DNA from 3 places in the Gordonia phthalatica genome. Region 2 is predicted to be linked to each of the others. Evidence: riboswitches for the same ligand, from Rfam matches in the RefSeq annotation. Region 2 holds a riboswitch; each other region holds the start of a gene.

Region 1 (6,033 bases), 870 kb from region 2:
GGTTGTCGCCGGTCAGCGCGCGGACGGTGGCGATCATGCCGCCGTGATATTGGAAGTAGTCGTCGCTGTCGGCGATGTCGTGCTCGCGGGTGTCGATGTTCTTGGCGGCCACCCGGATCCGGCGGTAGTTGGCGCGCATGTCGTCGGTAGCGGGAACCCCGTCCAGGTCGCGACCGTAGGCGAAGCCGCCCCACGCGGTGTAGACCTCGGCGAGGTCGTTGTCGTCGCGCCACGAGCCGGCTTCGACGGCCTGCAGGATCCCGGCGCCGTACGAGCCCGGTTTCGAGCCGAAGATGCGGGTGGTGGCTCGACGGCGGTCGCCGTGCTCGGCGAGGTCGGCGAGGGCGTGCTTGCGGACGAAGTTCTGCTCGACGGGTTCGTCGAGGTCGGCGACCATCCGGACGGCATCGTCGAGCATCGCGACCACGTGCGGGAAGGCGTCGCGGAAGAAGCCGGAGATGCGGACTGTGACGTCGATCCGGGGGCGGCCGAGTTCCGTCAGCGGCACGACGGTCAGTTCACGGACGCGTCGCGACGCCTCGTCCCACTCCGGTCGGACGCCGAGCAGGGCGAGGACTTCGGCGATGTCGTCGCCAGCGGTCCGCATGGCTGACGTGCCCCACACCGAGAGCCCCACCGAATCGGGGTAGGCACCCTCGTCGTCCAGGTAGCGCGAGATCAGCGACTCGGCCATCGCCTGCCCGGTCTCCCACGCCAGGCGCGACGGGACCGCGCGCGGGTCGACGGTGTAGAAGTTCCGGCCGGTCGGGAGCACGTTGACCAGGCCGCGCAGCGGCGACCCCGAAGGACCCGCGGGGACGAAGCCGCCGTCGAGCGCGTGCAGCAGGGCGTCGAGCTCGTCGACGGTGCTGTTCAGTCGGGGCACCACCTGGGTGGCGGCGAACTCGAGGACCGCCGCGACGGCCGGGTCGTCGTGCAGGCGGGCAGCGTCGGCGGGATCCCAGCCGCGCTTCTCCATCGCTTCGATCAGGTCGCGGGCCTGCGCTTCGAGCTGGTCGATCTGCGGGAGCGGGAGGTCGGCGATGTCGCCGCCGTGGAGCGCGGTCCGCAGTCCCGGCACCGCCCCCTTCTGCCCGCCCCACATCTGTGCGGCGCGCAGGATCGCGAGGACCAGGTTCACCCGCGCCTCGCCGTCGGGCGCCTGCCCGAGAATGTGCAGGCCGTCGCGGATCTGGGCGTCCTTGATCTCGCACAGCCAGCCGTCGACGTGCAGCAGGAAGTCGTCGAAGGCCTCGTCGTCGGGTCGCTCATCGAGGCCGAGGTCGCGGTGCATCTCGGCGGCGTGCATCAGCTGCCAGATCTCGCCGCGGATCGCGGCGAGCTTGCCGGGGTCCATCGCGTTGATGCGGTCGTACTCCTCCAGCAGCCCCTCGAGCCGGGCGATGTCGCCGTATGACTCCGCGCGCGCCATCGGCGGCACCAGGTGGTCGACGATCGTCGCGTGCGCGCGACGCTTGGCCTGTGCGCCCTCGCCGGGATCGTTGACGAGGAACGGGTAGATCAGCGGCAGGTCGGCGATCGCGGCGTCGGTTCCGCATCCCGAGGAGAGGGCTGCGTTCTTGCCCGGCAGCCACTCCATCGAACCGTGTTTGCCGAGGTGGACGACGGCGTGCGCGCCGAATCCGTGCGCCACCCAGCGATAGGCGGCGAGGTAGTGGTGGCTGGGCGCGAGGTCGGGCTCGTGGTAGATCGCGACGGGGTTCTCGCCGAAGCCGCGCGGCGGCTGGATCATGATCACGACGTTCCCGGCCTGCAGGGTGGCGAGGACGATCTCGCCGGCGTCGTTGACGAACAGCTCGCCGGGCGACGGCCCCCACGCCTGCGTCATGCCGTCGCGCAGGTCCTGTGGGAGGTCGGCAGTCCACTCGTCGTAGTCGGCCTTGCTCACGCGCACGTGCGCGTCGGTGAGTTGCGCGGTGGTCAGCCACTCCTCGTCCTGCCCGCCGGCGGCGATGAGCGCGTGGATCAGGGCGTCGCCTGCCGCGGTGTCGTCGCCCGAGGCGTCGGCCTGATCGAGGATGGCCGTGACGTCGTTGCCGTCGCCGAGGTCGTAGCCGAGCGCTCGCATCGCGCGGAGCACGCGGATCGCGCTGACCGGGGTGTCGAGGCCGACGGCGTTGCCGATCCGGGCATGCTTGGTCGGGTAGGCGCTGAGCATGACGGCGATCCGCTTGTCGGCGTTGGCGGTGCGACGCAGCCGGGCGTGGTTCACCGCGATGCCCGCCACCCGCGCGGCGCGTTCGGAGTCGGCGACGTAGTGCGGCAGGCCGTCCTCGTCGATCTCCTTGAACGAGAACGGGACCGTGATGATGCGGCCGTCGAACTCGGGGATCGCCACCTGGCTGGCGTAGTCCATCGGGGTGACGCCGTCGTCGGACGCCGCCCAGTCGGCGCGACTGCTGGTCAGGCACAGTCCCTGCAGGACGGGGATGTCGAGGTCGGCCATCCGCGCGACGTCCCAGGCCTCGTCGTCCTGGCCCGCGCTCGCCGCCGCGGGCGTGCTGCCGCCGGCGGCGAGGACCGTCACCACCACCGCATCGAGGGTGCCGAGTTCGGCGTAGAGGTCGTCCGACGCGGTGCGCAGCGAGCCCGCGAAGATCGGGACGGCGACGGCGTCGCGCGCGTCGATCGCGTCGCAGAGGCCGTGAACGAAGTCGGTGTTCCCGCTGGCGTGGTGGGCGCGGTAGTAGAGGACGCCGACGCGCGGGCCGTCGCCCGCGGACGGTCGTGCGAGGTGTCCCCAGGTCGGGATGGTCTCCGGCGGCTCGAAGCCCTCACCGGTCAACAGGACGGTGTCGCAGAGGAACGCGTGGAGCTGTCGCAGGTTGGCGGGGCCGCCTTCGGTGAGGTACCGGTGGGCGTCGGCGGCGACGCCGGTCGGGACGGTCGACGCCGCCATCAGCTCGGCGTTGGGCGTCTGCTCCCCGCCGAGCACGACGACCGGCTTGCCATGCTCCCGGATCGCGTCGAGCTCGTCGGCGTACTCCTGGACGGAGCCGAGCAGCCGAACCACCGTCAGGTCCGCCTCGGCAGCGGCCTCGCCGAGCTGGGCGACGGTGGCGCGAGACGGGTTGAGCCAGCGGAAGTCGGCACCGCTGGCTCGGGCAGAGATCAGGTCGGTGTCCGACGTCGACAACAGGGCAACGCGCATGGTGAGTTCTCCAAAACCCTCGTGGAACCATTACGCCGTGGCCGGTCTCCTGGCTTCCGCGTCATCGGCGGGCGGTCGACCTTCCCAGACTCGCGTCCAGTGGCCCGTGCACCGTGAAAGTGCACGCGAGGACCGCCTTCCTCGGCGGTTACAGTGGCGAGGGCCGCGCCGGCATCGAACCGGCTTCCCGAACACCACGACTGCGTCAACGGTACCGAATGGCGTTCGTCGGCCCCAGCCCGCGGCTACCTCGATGCGCTCGTACCTCCACCATCAACAGTGTTCGATGTGACCGCGCGGTGGTCACATCGAACACCGTTGATCGTCAGCCGACAATGTCGTCACCCGCGCGGAGGCGGACCCTGGGGCGGGAAGCCCGGACGGGGCGGCGGCGGACCTGCGGGACGCTGGCCGCCGGGGCCGACGGGACCGCGCGGTCCGGGCTGACCGGCGGGAGCGGGGCGCATGGGCGGGCCGGGCGGCATCGGCGGGCGCGGCATCGGGGGCGCGTCGCGGCGGATCGGCTGCTCGGGACGTCGCGCGATCTGCGGGCTCGCCTCGATCATCTCGGTCTTGGCCTCGTCGGCGGGCCCCTCGGACGCCGGTCCGGCATCGGCTGGCTTGGGCGCGGGCGTCGGGACCGGCTTGATCTCGGTCGGCTCCACGCGGTCCTCGTGGTTCGACGGGAGCGGCTTCACCAGGCCGGCGGCGTGCCCGGCCTTGCGGCGCGCCCCCTCCACGGTCGGGGCGGTCGCCACGGCGACGCCGACACGTCGTCGTGCGAAGCTCTCGGGCTTCCCGAACAGGCGCAGGTCCACATCGGGATCGGCGAGGGCGTCCGCGACGCCGGCGAATGCGATCCCCTTGTCCTCGTGCTGCCCGTAGATCACGGCCGACGCGCCGGGACCGCGCGTCGCAGTCGACACCGGCAGACCCAGAACGGCGCGGGCGTGGAGTTCGAACTCCGACAGCCGCTGCGATGCGAGGGTCACCAGGCCGGTGTCGTGCGGGCGGGGGCTGACCTCGGAGAAGTAGACCTCGTCGCCCTTCACGAACAGTTCGACACCGAAGACGCCCCGACCACCGAACTCGCCGCGCCCCATCGCGTTCACGACGCGGGCGGCGATGGAGCGGGAGATGTCGTAGGCGGGCAGGCTCATCGGCTGCGGCTGCCAGCTCTCCACATAGTCGCCGTCCACCTGGCGGTGACCGATCGGCTCGCAGAAATAGGTGGTGAGCGCCCCGGTCGCGGGATCGATCGCGCGGACGGTCAGCAGAGTGATCTCGTAGTCGAACTCGACGAACCCTTCGACGATCACCCGCTCGTTGTCGACGCGGGCGCCGGTCCGTGCGTACTCCCACGCGGCGTCGACGTCGTCCGGTCCCTTCACGACGGACTGCCCCTTGCCCGACGACGACATCACCGGCTTCACCACGCACGGGAACCCGATGCTGCCGACCGCGGTCCGCATCTCCTCCAGCGATCCTGCGAACAGGTACGGCGAGGTCGGGATGCCGAGCTCCTCGTCGACGAGGCGACGGAGCCGTTCGCGATTGAGGGTCGCCGAGACGGCCTTGGCGCTCGGGATCACCTCCGCGATGCCCTCTGCCTCGACGGCTTCGAGGGCCTCGGTGGCGATGGCCTCGATCTCCGGCAGCACGTAGTCCGGGCGGTGCTTCTCGATGACGGCGCGCACCTGCTTCGCGTCGGTCATGTCGATGACCTCGGCGTGGTGCGCCACCTGGTGAGCGGGCGCGTCCGCGTACCGGTCGACGGCGACCACCTCCACCCCGAGGCGCTGCAGCGCGATCGTGACCTCCTTGCCGAGCTCACCGGATCCGAGCAGCAACACCTTCACCGCATTCGCACTCAGCGGCGTCCCGATCACCTTTGCAACCATGTCGATGAGTCTACGGTCGGACGTGGCATTGAACACGCTTGCCCGTTCAAGCGATAGACGCGGAAGGTGTGAAGATCTTGGTGCTCTCGCTCCGGCCGCGGAGCACCGTCGCCCGCCGCTCACACCAGCGAGCTGCCTCCTTGCGGCCCGCCGCCACGACCGTCCGCTCCGACGCGAACGGCAGTCGCGGCTCCTCCTTCGCCACCTCCGACAGCCGCGCGCTCTCGTTCACCGGATCGCCGATCACGGTGAACTCGAACCGCTGGATGGCGCCGATGTTGCCCGCCACCACATTCCCGTAGCTGACGCCGATGCCTGCCTTGAGTTCCGGGACCTCGGCGTCGAGGCGATCAGCGATCTCCCGCGCCGCGGCGAGAGCCGACCCCGCGCAGTCGTCGAGCTCGATCGGCGCGCCGAAGATCGCGAGCACCGCGTCGCCCTCGAACTTGTTCACCAGGCCGCGGTGATTCTCGACGGCCTCGACGATCACCTGGAAGAAGCGATTGAGCACGGCGACGACCTCGGTCGGGGTGCGCTGCGTCGCCAGCGCGGTGGAGCCGATGACGTCGACGAAGATCACCGCGACCACCCGTTCTGCGCCACCGAGCTCCGGATCCTGACGCAGGGCGGCCGCTGCGACGTCGCGACCCACGTGGCGGCCGAAGATGTCGCGCATCCGTTCCTGCTCACGCAGCCCCGCGACCATCGAATTGAAGCCGAGCTGCAGTTCGCCGAGTTCGGAGGCGTCGTAGACCACCAGATCGACGTCCGGACCGACCTCGCCGGCGCGGACCTTCGACATCCCGGACTGGACGTTCTGGATCGGACCGGTGACGTCCCAGGAGAAGAGGAACATGACGAGCAGTCCCACCGCACCGGCCACCGTCACGAGCACGGTCACCGAGATGAAGAAGCTCGTGACCGAGACCCGCTCGCCGACCGCTGCGAACAGGGTGAGGA
Region 2 (6,033 bases):
CATCTCCATGAGTTCGGCGTGCCCGGCCGGCTGCGGCAGCGCCATGCGGTGCAGATGGTGGTCGACGCTGAAGTGGTCGTCGTGTACCCAGACGGGGTGGCCGAGGTCCAGGGGAACCCGGCGCACCTTGCGGGTGAACTGCGGGACCTTCCGCACGCGCTCGTCAAGCGTCGACCGCAGCGTGGCATACGAGTATCCACCCGGCATCGTGTCCGGATCCAACACCATCACCGCGCAGACGTGCATCAGCTGCGAGGGGGACTCCAAGTACAAAAAGCTCGCATCCAAGCCGCTCAATCTCTCCATACGAGCAGGATAGCGCATGAATTAGAACTTGTTCTAGTTTGCAGCGCGAGGTTGGCGGAGGTCACATTTCCGGCGTGATCACCGTCGTCGCGAAAGCGCCACCGAGCCTTGGGTTCTGCGCTTTCACTACCCTGGAATCCGTGGGAACCCGGTATCAGCACATCGTTTACGGAGACGCCTCTCTCCTCCGAGAATACGACTCGGGCGGCCCGCGCGGATACGGTGCGGGAATCGATTCTCCCGACGAGGGACCGCAGGAGGTGACCGAGCGGGAGATCCGAATGCTCACCACCGCCTTCGCCTTCCACATGTCGACGGTGACGCCGTCGGGCTGGCCGTACGTGCAATACCGCAGCGGCCCACGCGGATTCGTCCATCATCTCGGCGGTAACCGATTCGGCTTCGCCGATTTCCGCGGCAACCAGCAGTTCGTCTCGGTCGGCAACATGAACCACGACGACCGCGTCGCCCTCTTCGTCGCCGACTACCCGCTCCGTCGTCGAATGAAGGCGTTCGGCCGGGCGACGACCGTCGAGGCCGCCGACGACCCCGATCTCCTCGACCACTTGCGTCAGGTGGACGGCGGGCAGATCGCCGCGCAGTGCGAGCGGAGCGTGGTGATCGAGATCGAGGCCTTCGACTGGAACTGCGGGCGCAGCATCGTGCCGCAGTACACGAAGGAGGAGGTGCGCGAACGCGTGCAGCCGTACATCGATCAGATCCACACCCTGCAGGACGAGGTGGCGGCGCTGAAGAAGCAGCTGGCTCAGGGCTGACGCCGCCCCACCCGCACCCACACGCCGTCGTCCTCCACGATCCGTGCCCGCACCCCGAACACCGCGTCGACGGTCTCCGCGGTGATGGTCCGGTCGGGCGTGCCGTTCTCGATCACCCGGCCGTCGGCGAGGACGACGACCCGGTCGCAGAACATGGCGGCGAGGTTGAGGTCGTGCAGCGCGATGACCGCCGAGGCGTCGGTCCGGCGGACGTGCGCGGACACCAGTTCCAGCAGGCTCAGCTGATACTTGATGTCGAGGTGATTGGTCGGCTCGTCGAGGAGCATGACCCGCGGTTCCTGCACGAAGGCCCGCGCGATCTGCACCCGCTGTCGTTCCCCGCCGGACAACGCGTTGTACTGCGCGTCGAGCAGACTCTCGATCTCGGTGTCGCGGGAGACGGCTCCGATGATCTCCGCGTCCCGCCTGGATCCGGCGCTCCACGACCTCCGGTGCGGCGTCCGACCCAGTTCCAGCACGTCGAGAACGGTGGGGTTCTGGTCGGTGACCGCGGCCTGTTCGACGACGGCGATGCGTTGTGCGACGGCGCGCCGCGGCAGCGCACCGATGGCGACGCCGTCGAGCGACACGGTCCCCCGCGTCGGTCGTCGCAGACCGGCGAGGAGCCGCAGCAGCGACGACTTCCCCGACCCGTTCGGCCCGATCAGCCCGACGATCTCACCGGGCGCCACGTCGATGTTCACCCCCGACAGGATGGTCCGTCGCCCCAGGTCCCAGCCGACCTCGCACGCCTGCAGGTTCATCGACGCCCCTGCCTGATGAGGACCAGCACGAACATCGGCACGCCGACGATCGCGGTGATCACGCCGATCGGGAGTTCGCGCGGCGCGATCACCACGCGCCCCACGACATCCGCCCACACCAGGAACAGCGCTCCCATGATCGCCAGCGTCGGCATCATGACCCGATGCCGCACGCCGACCACCGCCCGGGCCGCGTGCGGCAGCACCAGGCCGACGAACCCGATCGCGCCGGACACGCTGACGATGACCGCCGTCATCAGCGCGGTGACCGTCAGCAGGACCAGCCGGATGCGGGTGACGTCGATGCCGAGGGCCGCGGCCGCGTCGTTCCCGAACGAGAACGCGTCGAGCGCCCCCGCGGTCAGGACGCACACCACGAGCCCGATCGCCGTCGCCGCACCGCAGACGGCCACCTCCGTCCACGACGGCGACGACAGCGAGCCGAGCAACCAGAACAGCACGCTGCGCGTCTGTTCGGCGTCGGCCGACGAGTACACGATGAACGAGGTCAGCGCCGAGAACAGTTGGGTGGCCGCGATGCCCGCGAGCACGACGCGATCGGTGGTGCCGCCCGCGAGCCGGGCCAGCACCAGCACCACGGCGAAGGCGGCGACCGCACCGAGGAAGGCGCCGCCCGCCATGCCGATGACACCGGCACCCACGCCGAGGAGGATCACCGACACCGCGCCCACCGATGCTCCCGACGAGACTCCGAGGACGAACGGGTCGGCGAGTGGATTGCGCAGCAGCGACTGCAGGACGCCACCGCACACCGCGAGTCCGGCGCCGCAAACGGCGGCCAGCACCGACTGCGGCAGGCGCAGTCGCCAGATGATCGACTCATGCAGTTTCGACAGCCCCGAATCGCCGCCGAACACCTCGGCCCGCACCGACCGCACCACGTCCGACAGTCCCAGGCTCGACGGCCCGATGGTGATCGCGAAGCCGATCGACAGCAAGAGCAGCAGCAGACCGCCGAGCCAGAGCCCGGCGACTGCGGCGGGCCGCGTCCGGATCACCGTCACTTGCTCAAACCGAGCTTCGTCAACCCGTCGGCCACGTTCTCGACCCCGTAGGCGGTGCGCAGCGACGGGTTCAGCTCCGCGCCGGCCGCGATGATGTACCGCTTGTTCTTCACCGCATCCATTTCCCGGGTGACCGGGTTGGACTCCAGGAACGCGATCTTCGTGCGCGCCGACTCACCGGACTGGATGTCCCGCGTCAGGTCGCCGATCACCAGGACCTGCGGGTTGCGGGCGGCGACCTCCTCCCAACTGATCTGCGGCCATTCGGCGTGCGTGTCGTCGAAGACGTTGGTGAGGCCGAGCTCGCGGGTGATGACGCCGGGCGCACCGCAGCAACCCGCGATGTACGGCGACTCCGAGTCCGAGAACCAGTACAGGACAGTGGTGCCCTGCGCGTGCGTCGAGGCGGCCGCTGCCCTGATGCGTTCCTTCAGTCCGGCGACGACCTCGGCGGCACGGTCCGCGGTTCCGGTCAGGGCTCCGAGCTGCGTGATCTCCTTGTAGACCAGGTCCATCGTGAACGCGGAGGTGCGGGTCCCGTCGCCGCCGGTGTCGGACTGCTTCCCCTCACAGTCAGAGGGCGCTAGGTAGGTGGGGACGCCGAGCTCGGTGAAGCGTGCGCGGGGCGCGGTGCCGCCCTTGTCGAAAGTGGACGTGAACGAGGCGGTCACCAGGTCCGGCTCTTCGGCGAGCACCGACTCGAACGACGGCCAGTCGTCGGAGATGCGCTTGACCTTCGCGTTCTCGGCCGCGAGCGACGGCAGGATCGGGTCGGTCCATGTGGCGGTGCCCGCCATCCGATCGCCGAGTCCCAGCGACAGCAGCGCTTCGGTGGTCCCCTGGTTCAGGGAGACGATGCGCCGGGGCGGCGCGTCCACGGTGACCGTCTGGCCGCAGTCGACCAGCGATACCGGGTAGCCGGCGACGGCCGGGGTGGTGGACGGGTCGTCGGCCGATCCGCAGCCGACGAGCAGGGCGATGGAACTGGAGAGAGCCGCGGCGCCGATCAGCGCACGGCGAGAGTGGTACTGCATGGTGTCCTTCGGGCCGCGAGCTGTAGAACGCGAAGCTCGTCTGCGATCCCGCGGGGTTCTGGGCCCGCGCGAGCCAGCAGGTCTTCGGACTCGAGGTCTACCGCTGTCGGACGTCTTCCCAGATGCAATCCAGTGACATGTGCCCGGAGCGTCGCTCTCACCGCTGCGCGTCAGTCCCGGATTCCCACCGGATTCCCTACCCGACGAATCGGGTGCGCTGGCGGGGCCATCATATCCGGCGGTCGCGGCCGAGGAGAATCCCGCCCGGTTACTCGCGGGTGCGTTCGCGGTACCACCAGATGCCGAGGATCGCGAACCAGATCGGCAGCACGACGGCCATCATCGTCCACTCTCCTTTGCCCACCATCATTCCGGCGGCGATGATCATCAGCACGCCGCTCAAGATCATGATGAGTTTGGGATTCACGGACGGTCCTTCCGGTGGAGCGTGTCGGGTGCGGTTCGGTGCCCATTAGATCAGCCTCGGTGGGCGGCCGCGTCGTAGACTCTCATCCCATGGCACTGCTTCATCAGGCGACGATCACCCCGACCAAACTCGAACTCGTCACCGAGTACCTCGACAGCGTCCCGTGGGGCGAGGCCGGCGAGGTCGAGATGCTCGGCGGCTACCGGTTCGACGACCCCGACGGCGAAGTGGGCGTCGAGGGACTGCTGGTGGAGCGCGCCGGTCGCCCGCTGCACATCCCGGTCACCTATCGCGCGGCCCCGCTGCCGGGCGCCGACGAGTACCTCATCGCGACGATGAAGCACTCGGTCCTCGGCGACCGCTGGGTGTACGAGGCGGCCGCCGACCCCGTCGCCGTCGACTGCTACACCCGGGCGCTGCGCGGCGAGCAGCCGCAGGCGTCCCTCGAGGTCCGGATGGCCGACGGCACCGTGGTCCCGCGCGACAACCCGATCCGACTCCGCGTGGAGGGCGACGCCGCGACGCAGGCCCTCGCCTTCAGCGACGACCTCAGCTCCCCCGTCTCCGGCAGCGCCCGCCTGATCGCGTCGTGGGACGGCGGCGAAGGGATCGTCGCCGCGCTGCGGTAGCACTCAGACGACGAACCCCCGCAACCGTTCTGACGAACCGTTGCGGGGGTTTCGAGTCGTTGCGGTCAGCAGCCGATCAGCTTGCCGCCGAGGTACTCGACAACCTTGTCGAGGGCGACGCGCTCCTGGCTCATGGTGTCGCGCTCACGGATGGTGACGGCCTGGTCGTCGAGCGTGTCGAAGTCGACGGTGACGCAGAACGGCGTGCCGATCTCGTCCTGGCGGCGGTAGCGCTTGCCGATGCCCTGGGCGTCATCGAAGTCGACGTTCCAGTGCTTGCGGAGCTCGGCGGCGAGGTCGCGGGCCTTCGGCGACAGCTTCTCGTTGCGCGAGAGCGGCAGAACCGCGGCCTTGACCGGCGCGAGGCGGCGATCGAGCTTCAGCATGGTGCGGGTGTCGGTGCCGCCCTTGGCGTTCGGCACCTGCTCCTCGGTGTAGGCGTCGCAGAGGAAGGCCATCATCGACCGGCCGAGGCCGGCTGCGGGCTCGATCACATACGGCGTGTACTTCTCACCGCTGGCCTGATCGAAGTAGATGAGGTCCTCGCCCGACGCCTCACTGTGCGTCTTGAGGTCGTAGTCGGTGCGGTTCGCGACGCCCTCGAGCTCGCCCCACGGGTTGCCGCCGAAGCCGAACTTGTACTCGACATCGACAGTGCGCTTCGAGTAGTGCGACAGCTTCTCGGCCGGGTGCTCGTAGCGGCGCAGGTTCTCGGGGTCGATGCCGAGATCGACGTACCAGTTGTAGCGGGCCTCGAGCCAGTACTCGTGCCACTCCTCGTCCTCGCCGGGCTTGACGAAGAACTCCATCTCCATCTGCTCGAACTCGCGGGTGCGGAAGATGAAGTTGCCGGGCGTGATCTCGTTGCGGAAGCTCTTGCCGATCTGGGCGATGCCGAACGGCGGCTTGCGACGCGCGGTGGTCAGCACGTTCTTGAAGTTGACGAAGATGCCCTGCGCGGTCTCCGGGCGGAGGTAGTGCAGGCCCTCCTGATCGTCGACCGGGCCGAGGAAGGTCTTGAGGAGACCCGAGAACGCCTTGGGTTCGGTCCACTGGCCCTTGGTGCCGCAGT
Region 3 (6,033 bases), 1.5 Mb from region 2:
GCCGAATGCGGTCACGTCCGCGAGGCAGACGACGATCATCTCGAAGATGAACGTCCACCCGGTCAGGAAGCCTGCGAGGGGGCCGATGTTCTCGGTGGCGAAGTCGCCGAACGAGCCTGCGACGGGTCGTCGCACCGACAGTTCACCGAGGGCACGGAGCACCAGGTAGATGATCGCGCCGCCGATCAGGTAGGCGATGAGGACCGAGGGTCCCGCCTTCTGGATGGCTTCGGCCGACCCGTAGAACAGTCCGGTGCCGATGGCCGACCCGAGAGCGATGAAGCGGATGTGCCGGGCACTGAGGCCGCGTTTCAGTTCCCGATTCATGCCGGTCACGAGGATCTCCCCTGGTCTGCGCCGGTCTCCCGCGCAACGGTGAGCGTCGGGACCGGCTGGATGACAGCGGCGCGACCGGCGGTGACCGATGTGCCCGCTGAAAACACTCGATTCTATCGAGCGGGGAACTGTGATCTGCGCCGCCGCACGAGGGCGATCAGAGGTTGGACTCCACCGGGTTCCCGAGGTCGGTGCAGTCGACGATGCGGACGTCGTCGCGGTTCTCGATCAGATAGTGGATCGCAGTGAGCCCGGCCCCCATCCGCTCGATCGCATGACGAATGCGGTCGGCGCCAAGGTACACCGGCTGTCCCGGGCGGCCGCCGAACGCCGCGCGGCAGATGACCGCTGGATCGTCGCCCGCCGCCTCGATGACGCGTGCGACAGCGACCTCTCCCGCGTCCGGACTGTCGAGGGTCTGCAGCACCGCTCCCGACAGCCTCGGGTGCTCGTCGACGAAGTCCAGTGCAGCGCTGGTGCAGGAGTCGAGGCTGTCGAACCACTCGGGCAGGTACAGCGTCGTCGACGACGTCTGCGGGGCCCGCACCACTCTCGAGCCGAGCGCGACGTACACCTCTTCGCATCCGCCCGCCCCGAGACTTGACACGCGGGACATCAACAGTGCGGCCGCCGGAATATCGTTCTCACCTGCGGGAACACGTTCGTCACCTCGGGCGACGAGAACGATTCCTGCGATGGGCGCCGCTGATTTCACAGAATTAAAATCATTGCCGATCGCCATGATGCCCGATTCTACTCGTTCCCCTACCATCGGAACTGCAACTGGTTCGCCCGGCCGAGATCACTATGGAGCCCCTGCTTCTCGTCTCCGGGCGTCGACGCGCAGACACCGCTGAACGACGGTGGCTGCCCGCGAAGAGGGAATCCGGTGAGACTCCGGAGCTGACCCGCAGCGGTATGTCGGAACGACCGCCGTCACACGCACTGGACGAGCCCGCCGCACGGCGGCCGCCGGGAAGCGACGGCCAGTAGAAGCGGGCTCCATTCCTGGCTCGCACGCCGACGAGCCCGAAGACCTGCCTGCTGCATCGGATGCGCCGCATCCGATGGTCGCCCACCTCGTGGAACCGGGTGACGGCCGCGACGAACACTCATGCAGGAGAGAAGAACAGTCATGTCTGACGACGAGACCCACACCACCACCACCGCAGCCTTCCACGCGACCGTCCCCGGCGTCGCCCGGATCGGCGCCAACCGTGAACTCAAGCGCGCCGTCGAGGCGTACTGGGCCGGACGCATCGACGCCGCCGCCCTGGAGACGGTGGCCGACGGTATCAAGCGGGACAGTTGGAACCAGCTGGTACAGGCCGGTTTCGACTCGGTTCCGGTCACCACGTTCTCGTATTACGATCAGATGCTCGACACTGCCGCGATGCTCGGCGCCCTGCCGGAGCGGGTCGCGACGATCAGCGACCCGCTGGACCGGTACTTCGCGGCCGCCCGCGGCAACGACCTGGTGGCACCGCTGGAGATGACCAAGTGGTTCGACACCAACTACCACTACCTGGTCCCCGAGATCGGACCCACGACCTCGTTCGCTCTCGACGCGAGCACGGTGCTCGCCGACGTGACTCGAGCACGGTCGATCGGGGTCCCGGCACGCGCCGTGGTGATCGGACCGATCACCTTCCTCGCCCTGTCGAAGGCCGTCCACGGCGCGGATGCCCCGTTGACGCGCATCGACGACCTGCTCCCCCTCTACGAGGATCTGCTCGCACAGCTGGCCGACGCCGGCGCGGAGTGGGTGCAGATCGACGAGCCGACGCTGGTGACTGATCAGGCCGAGGGGCTCACCGAGCTCGCCGAGCGCGTCTACGGTCGGCTCGGCGCGGTGCCCTCGCGGCCCCGCCTGCTGGTGCAGACCTACTTCGGCGACGCGGGCGACCGTCTCGCCGCACTCGCCCGCACCGAGGTCGACGCGGTCGGTGTGGACCTGGTCGCGGGCGGTGTCGACTCGGTGCTCGCCGCCGGGCTGGGCGAGAAGCTGGTCGTCGCCGGGGTGGTGGACGGCCGCAACGTGTGGCGCACCGACCTCGACCGGGCGCTCGCGACACTGCAGTCACTGCGCGAGCACGTCGGCACGCTGGCCGTGTCGACGTCGTGCTCCACACTGCATGTGCCGTACACCCTGCGCGGCGAGTCACAGCTCGACTCCACGCTGGCCGGCTGGCTGGCGTTCGCCGACGAGAAGTTCGCCGAGGTCGCGGCCCTGTCGCGCGCCCTGGTGCACGGTGCAGCGGATCAGGCGCCGCAGTTCGAGGCCTCGCGAGCCGCACTCGCGACCCGCGCCACCGACCCCCGACTGAACGTCGCGGCGGTCCGCGAACGATTGGACGCGTTGGAGCCCGCCGACTGGACGCGCACCACGGCGTCGATCCGCCGAGCGAAGCAGGACGCCGCCCTGAATCTGCCGTTGTTGCCGACGACCACCATCGGCTCGTACCCGCAGACCGTGGAGATCCGTAAGGCGCGCTCCGCACTGCGCGCCGGTTCCATCGGCACCACCGAGTACCGCGATCGGATGCAGCGGGAGATCGCCGATGTGATCGCGCTGCAGGAGAAGGTGGGCCTCGACGTCCTCGTCCACGGCGAGCCGGAACGCAACGACATGGTGCAGTACTTCGCCGAACAGCTCGACGGTTTCTTCGCGACGGCCAACGGCTGGGTGCAGTCGTACGGGTCGCGCTGTGTGCGGCCGCCGATCCTGTTCGGCGACGTCGCGCGCCCCACGCCGATGACGGTCGGATGGATCACCTACGCGCAGTCGCTGACCAACCGCCCGGTCAAGGGCATGCTGACCGGGCCGGTCACGATCCTCGCGTGGTCGTTCGTCCGCGACGACCAGCCGCAGGCGCAGACCGCGCAGCAGGTGGCTCTGGCCATCCGCGACGAGACCGTCGATCTGGAGCGTGCGGGCGTGCCGATCATCCAGGTCGACGAACCCGCTCTCCGCGAGCTCCTGCCGCTGCGGGCCGCCGACCGCGAGGCCTACCTCGACTGGGCGGTCACGTCGTTCCGCATCGCGACCGGCGGCGTCGCCGAGGCCACCCAGATCCACACTCACCTGTGCTACTCGGAGTTCGGCGAGGTGATCGGGGCGATCGCCGCGTTGGACGCCGACGTCACGTCGATCGAGGCGGCGCGCTCGCACATGGAGGTCCTGCACGACCTCGACGAGGCCGGGTTCGCGAATCAGGTGGGTCCCGGCGTGTACGACATCCACTCCCCGCGCGTGCCCGGCACCGACGAGATCACCGCGTCCCTGCGCGAGGCGCTCGGCGCGGTGTCGGCGAACCGCTTGTGGGTGAACCCCGACTGCGGTCTGAAGACGCGGCGCACCGAGGAGGTGACGGTGGCCCTCAAGCGGATGGTGACCGCTGCGCTGCTGGTCCGCCAGGAGGCCGTCGCGCACGTCGGCTGACCCGGCGATTCCCGTGGTTCCCGCTCGCCGTCGTGCGAGCGGGAACCCCTGCTTCACACCGGTTGCCGACCTACTGTGGGAGTCACGAAGTCCCCCGTCGACGGTGAGGAGAGTGCAGTGGTGCGATGGTTGTCGGTTCTCGGTGTCGGAGCGGTGGCCGCGCTGTCGCTGCTGCTGGTCTTCCTCGTCTCCCCGTGGTGGCTGTTCCTCACGGTGCCGATCGCACTGGTCTCCGCGGTCGGCGTCTACGACCTGATCCAGGCGCGACACAGCATTCTCCGGAACTATCCGATCCTCGGGCACTTCCGGTTCCTGCTGGAATCGATCCGCCCGGAGATCCAGCAGTACTTCATCGAACGCGACACCGACGGCACCCCGTACGACCGCGAGACCCGCACCACCCTGTACGAGCGGGCCAAGGACATCAAGGACGTCGACCCGTTCGGCACGCAGCGCGACGTGAACGCCGTCGGCTACGAGTACGTGCAGCATTCGATCGTGGCGCAGCCCGCTCCCGAGGGCACCCCGCGCACCCGCATCGGCGGACCGGACTGCACGCAGCCCTACGACATGGCGATGTACAACGTGTCGGCCATGAGTTTCGGCTCGCTGTCGGCGAACGCGATCCTCGCACTGAACGGCGGCGCCGCCAAGGGCGGTTTCGCGCACGACACCGGTGAAGGAGGCCTGTCTCCCTACCACCTGCGGCCGGGCGGCGACCTGATCTGGGAGATCGGCACCGGCTACTTCGGCTGCCGCACCGCCGACGGCCGGTTCGATCCCGACCAGTTCCGGGAGAAGGCGGCCCATCGGCAGGTCAAGTGCATCTCGATCAAACTCTCGCAGGGTGCGAAACCCGGCCTGGGCGGTGTGATGCCGGGGGCCAAGGTGACCGCGGAGATCGCCCGGATGCGCGGCGTCCCGGTCGGGAAGACCGTCGTCTCACCGCCCTCGCACAGCGCCTTCCACACCCCGGTCGGGCTGTGCGAGTTCATCGCACAGCTGCGGGAGCTCTCCGGCGGCAAACCCGTCGGCTTCAAACTCTGCGTCGGATCCCGCAGCGAGTTCCTCGGGATCTGCAAGGCCGTCCGGAAGACCGGGATCGCACCGGACTTCATCATCGTCGACGGTTCTGAGGGCGGCACCGGCGCCGCGCCGATCGAGTTCGAGGACCACGTCGGTATGCCGCTCACGCAGGGCCTGATGACCGTCCACAACGCACTCGTCGGGACCGGGCTGCGCGACCAGATCCGGATCGGCGCCTCGGGCAAGATCACCAACGGCATCGACATCGTCAAGCGGGTCGCCCAGGGTGCCGACTTCACCCTCGCCGCGCGGGCGATGATGATGGCGGTCGGCTGCATCCAAGCGCAGCAGTGCCACACCAACAAGTGCCCGGTCGGCGTCGCGACGCAGGATCCGCGACGCGCCCGCGCGCTCGACGTCCCCGACAAGACCGAGCGGGTCTACAACTTTCAGCGCCACGTGGTCGACAACGCCAAGCAGTTCGTGGCGTCCATGGGCCTGGAGAGCTTCGACGACCTGCACCCGTCGATGCTGATGCGCACGGTCACCGCCAACACCTCGCAGTCGTACGCGGAGATCTACGAGTGGCTCACGCCCGGCCGCCTGCTCGACGACGCCCCCGACTCGTGGCGTCAGGACTGGGAGTTCGCCAGCGCCGACGCATTCGTCCTCACCAGCGAGCACGTCCCGGACCCGTCGCGTCGTGCGCCGATGCACGGCGGCACCGACCACCCGCTGGCGGTGTGAGGAGGGCTCACTTCCAGGCGAAGACCGGCTGCTCCAGGTCGTGGACGCGGGTGTCCCGGCCGGCGAGGACCACCTCGGCGAACTGGTAGATCACCGCGGCCGTCGGCGCGTGGACGCGTCCGCCGGCGATGTTGAGGGCCACCAGCGTTCGCGGCGACTCCGGGATCCGACTGAAGACCGGCGGGCGACGCAGTTCATCGAAGGTGATGAAGAACAACTCGTCCACCTCGGCCGGGCTCGGCGCGACCGGAGGGTCGTCGTCCACCCAGCAGACGATCGGCGTCATCAGGTAGCCCGACCGAGTCTCGTAATCGTCCAGCACGCCGAGGACGGCCTCATCCCCGAGCTCGATACCGATCTCCTCGTGCAGTTCGCGCAGCGCCGCCTGCGTCGCGTCCTCGCCGGGATCGAGGCGACCACCGGGCAGCGCGAACTGGTACGAGTGGTTCCGCAGCGACTTCGGCCGACGGGCGATGTAGATG

The links. A riboswitch is a leader RNA that binds a small molecule or an ion and turns the genes downstream of it on or off. The one in region 2 is predicted to bind cobalamin.
Region 1: another riboswitch for cobalamin. It lies ahead of ACH46_RS17975 (cobaltochelatase subunit CobN); the one in region 2 lies ahead of ACH46_RS13645 (ABC transporter substrate-binding protein).
Region 3: another riboswitch for cobalamin. It lies ahead of metE (5-methyltetrahydropteroyltriglutamate--homocysteine S-methyltransferase); the one in region 2 lies ahead of ACH46_RS13645 (ABC transporter substrate-binding protein).

What each region holds. Positions count from the first base shown of each region.
Region 1 covers NZ_CP011853.1:3,810,856-3,816,888, forward strand. The annotation lists gene ACH46_RS17975 (cobaltochelatase subunit CobN) at 1-3,172, opposite strand, end outside; cobalamin riboswitch at 3,195-3,386, opposite strand; gene purT (formate-dependent phosphoribosylglycinamide formyltransferase) at 3,514-5,073, opposite strand; gene ACH46_RS17985 (adenylate/guanylate cyclase domain-containing protein) at 5,120-6,033, opposite strand, start outside.
Region 2 covers NZ_CP011853.1:2,940,058-2,946,090, forward strand. The annotation lists gene ACH46_RS13625 (WS/DGAT/MGAT family O-acyltransferase) at 1-306, opposite strand, end outside; gene ACH46_RS13630 (pyridoxamine 5'-phosphate oxidase family protein) at 447-1,082, shown strand; gene ACH46_RS13635 (ABC transporter ATP-binding protein) at 1,073-1,846, opposite strand; gene ACH46_RS13640 (FecCD family ABC transporter permease) at 1,843-2,862, opposite strand; gene ACH46_RS13645 (ABC transporter substrate-binding protein) at 2,868-3,905, opposite strand; cobalamin riboswitch at 3,964-4,142, opposite strand; gene ACH46_RS21485 (hypothetical protein) at 4,174-4,332, opposite strand; gene ACH46_RS13650 (maltokinase N-terminal cap-like domain-containing protein) at 4,422-4,961, shown strand; gene ACH46_RS13655 (glycine--tRNA ligase) at 5,027-6,033, opposite strand, start outside.
Region 3 covers NZ_CP011853.1:1,444,902-1,450,934, reverse strand. The annotation lists gene ACH46_RS06745 (amino acid permease) at 1-327, opposite strand, end outside; gene ACH46_RS06740 (glycosyltransferase family protein) at 494-1,078, opposite strand; cobalamin riboswitch at 1,190-1,395, shown strand; gene metE (5-methyltetrahydropteroyltriglutamate--homocysteine S-methyltransferase) at 1,472-3,778, shown strand; gene ACH46_RS06730 (FMN-binding glutamate synthase family protein) at 3,896-5,551, shown strand; gene ACH46_RS06725 (NUDIX hydrolase) at 5,559-6,033, opposite strand, start outside.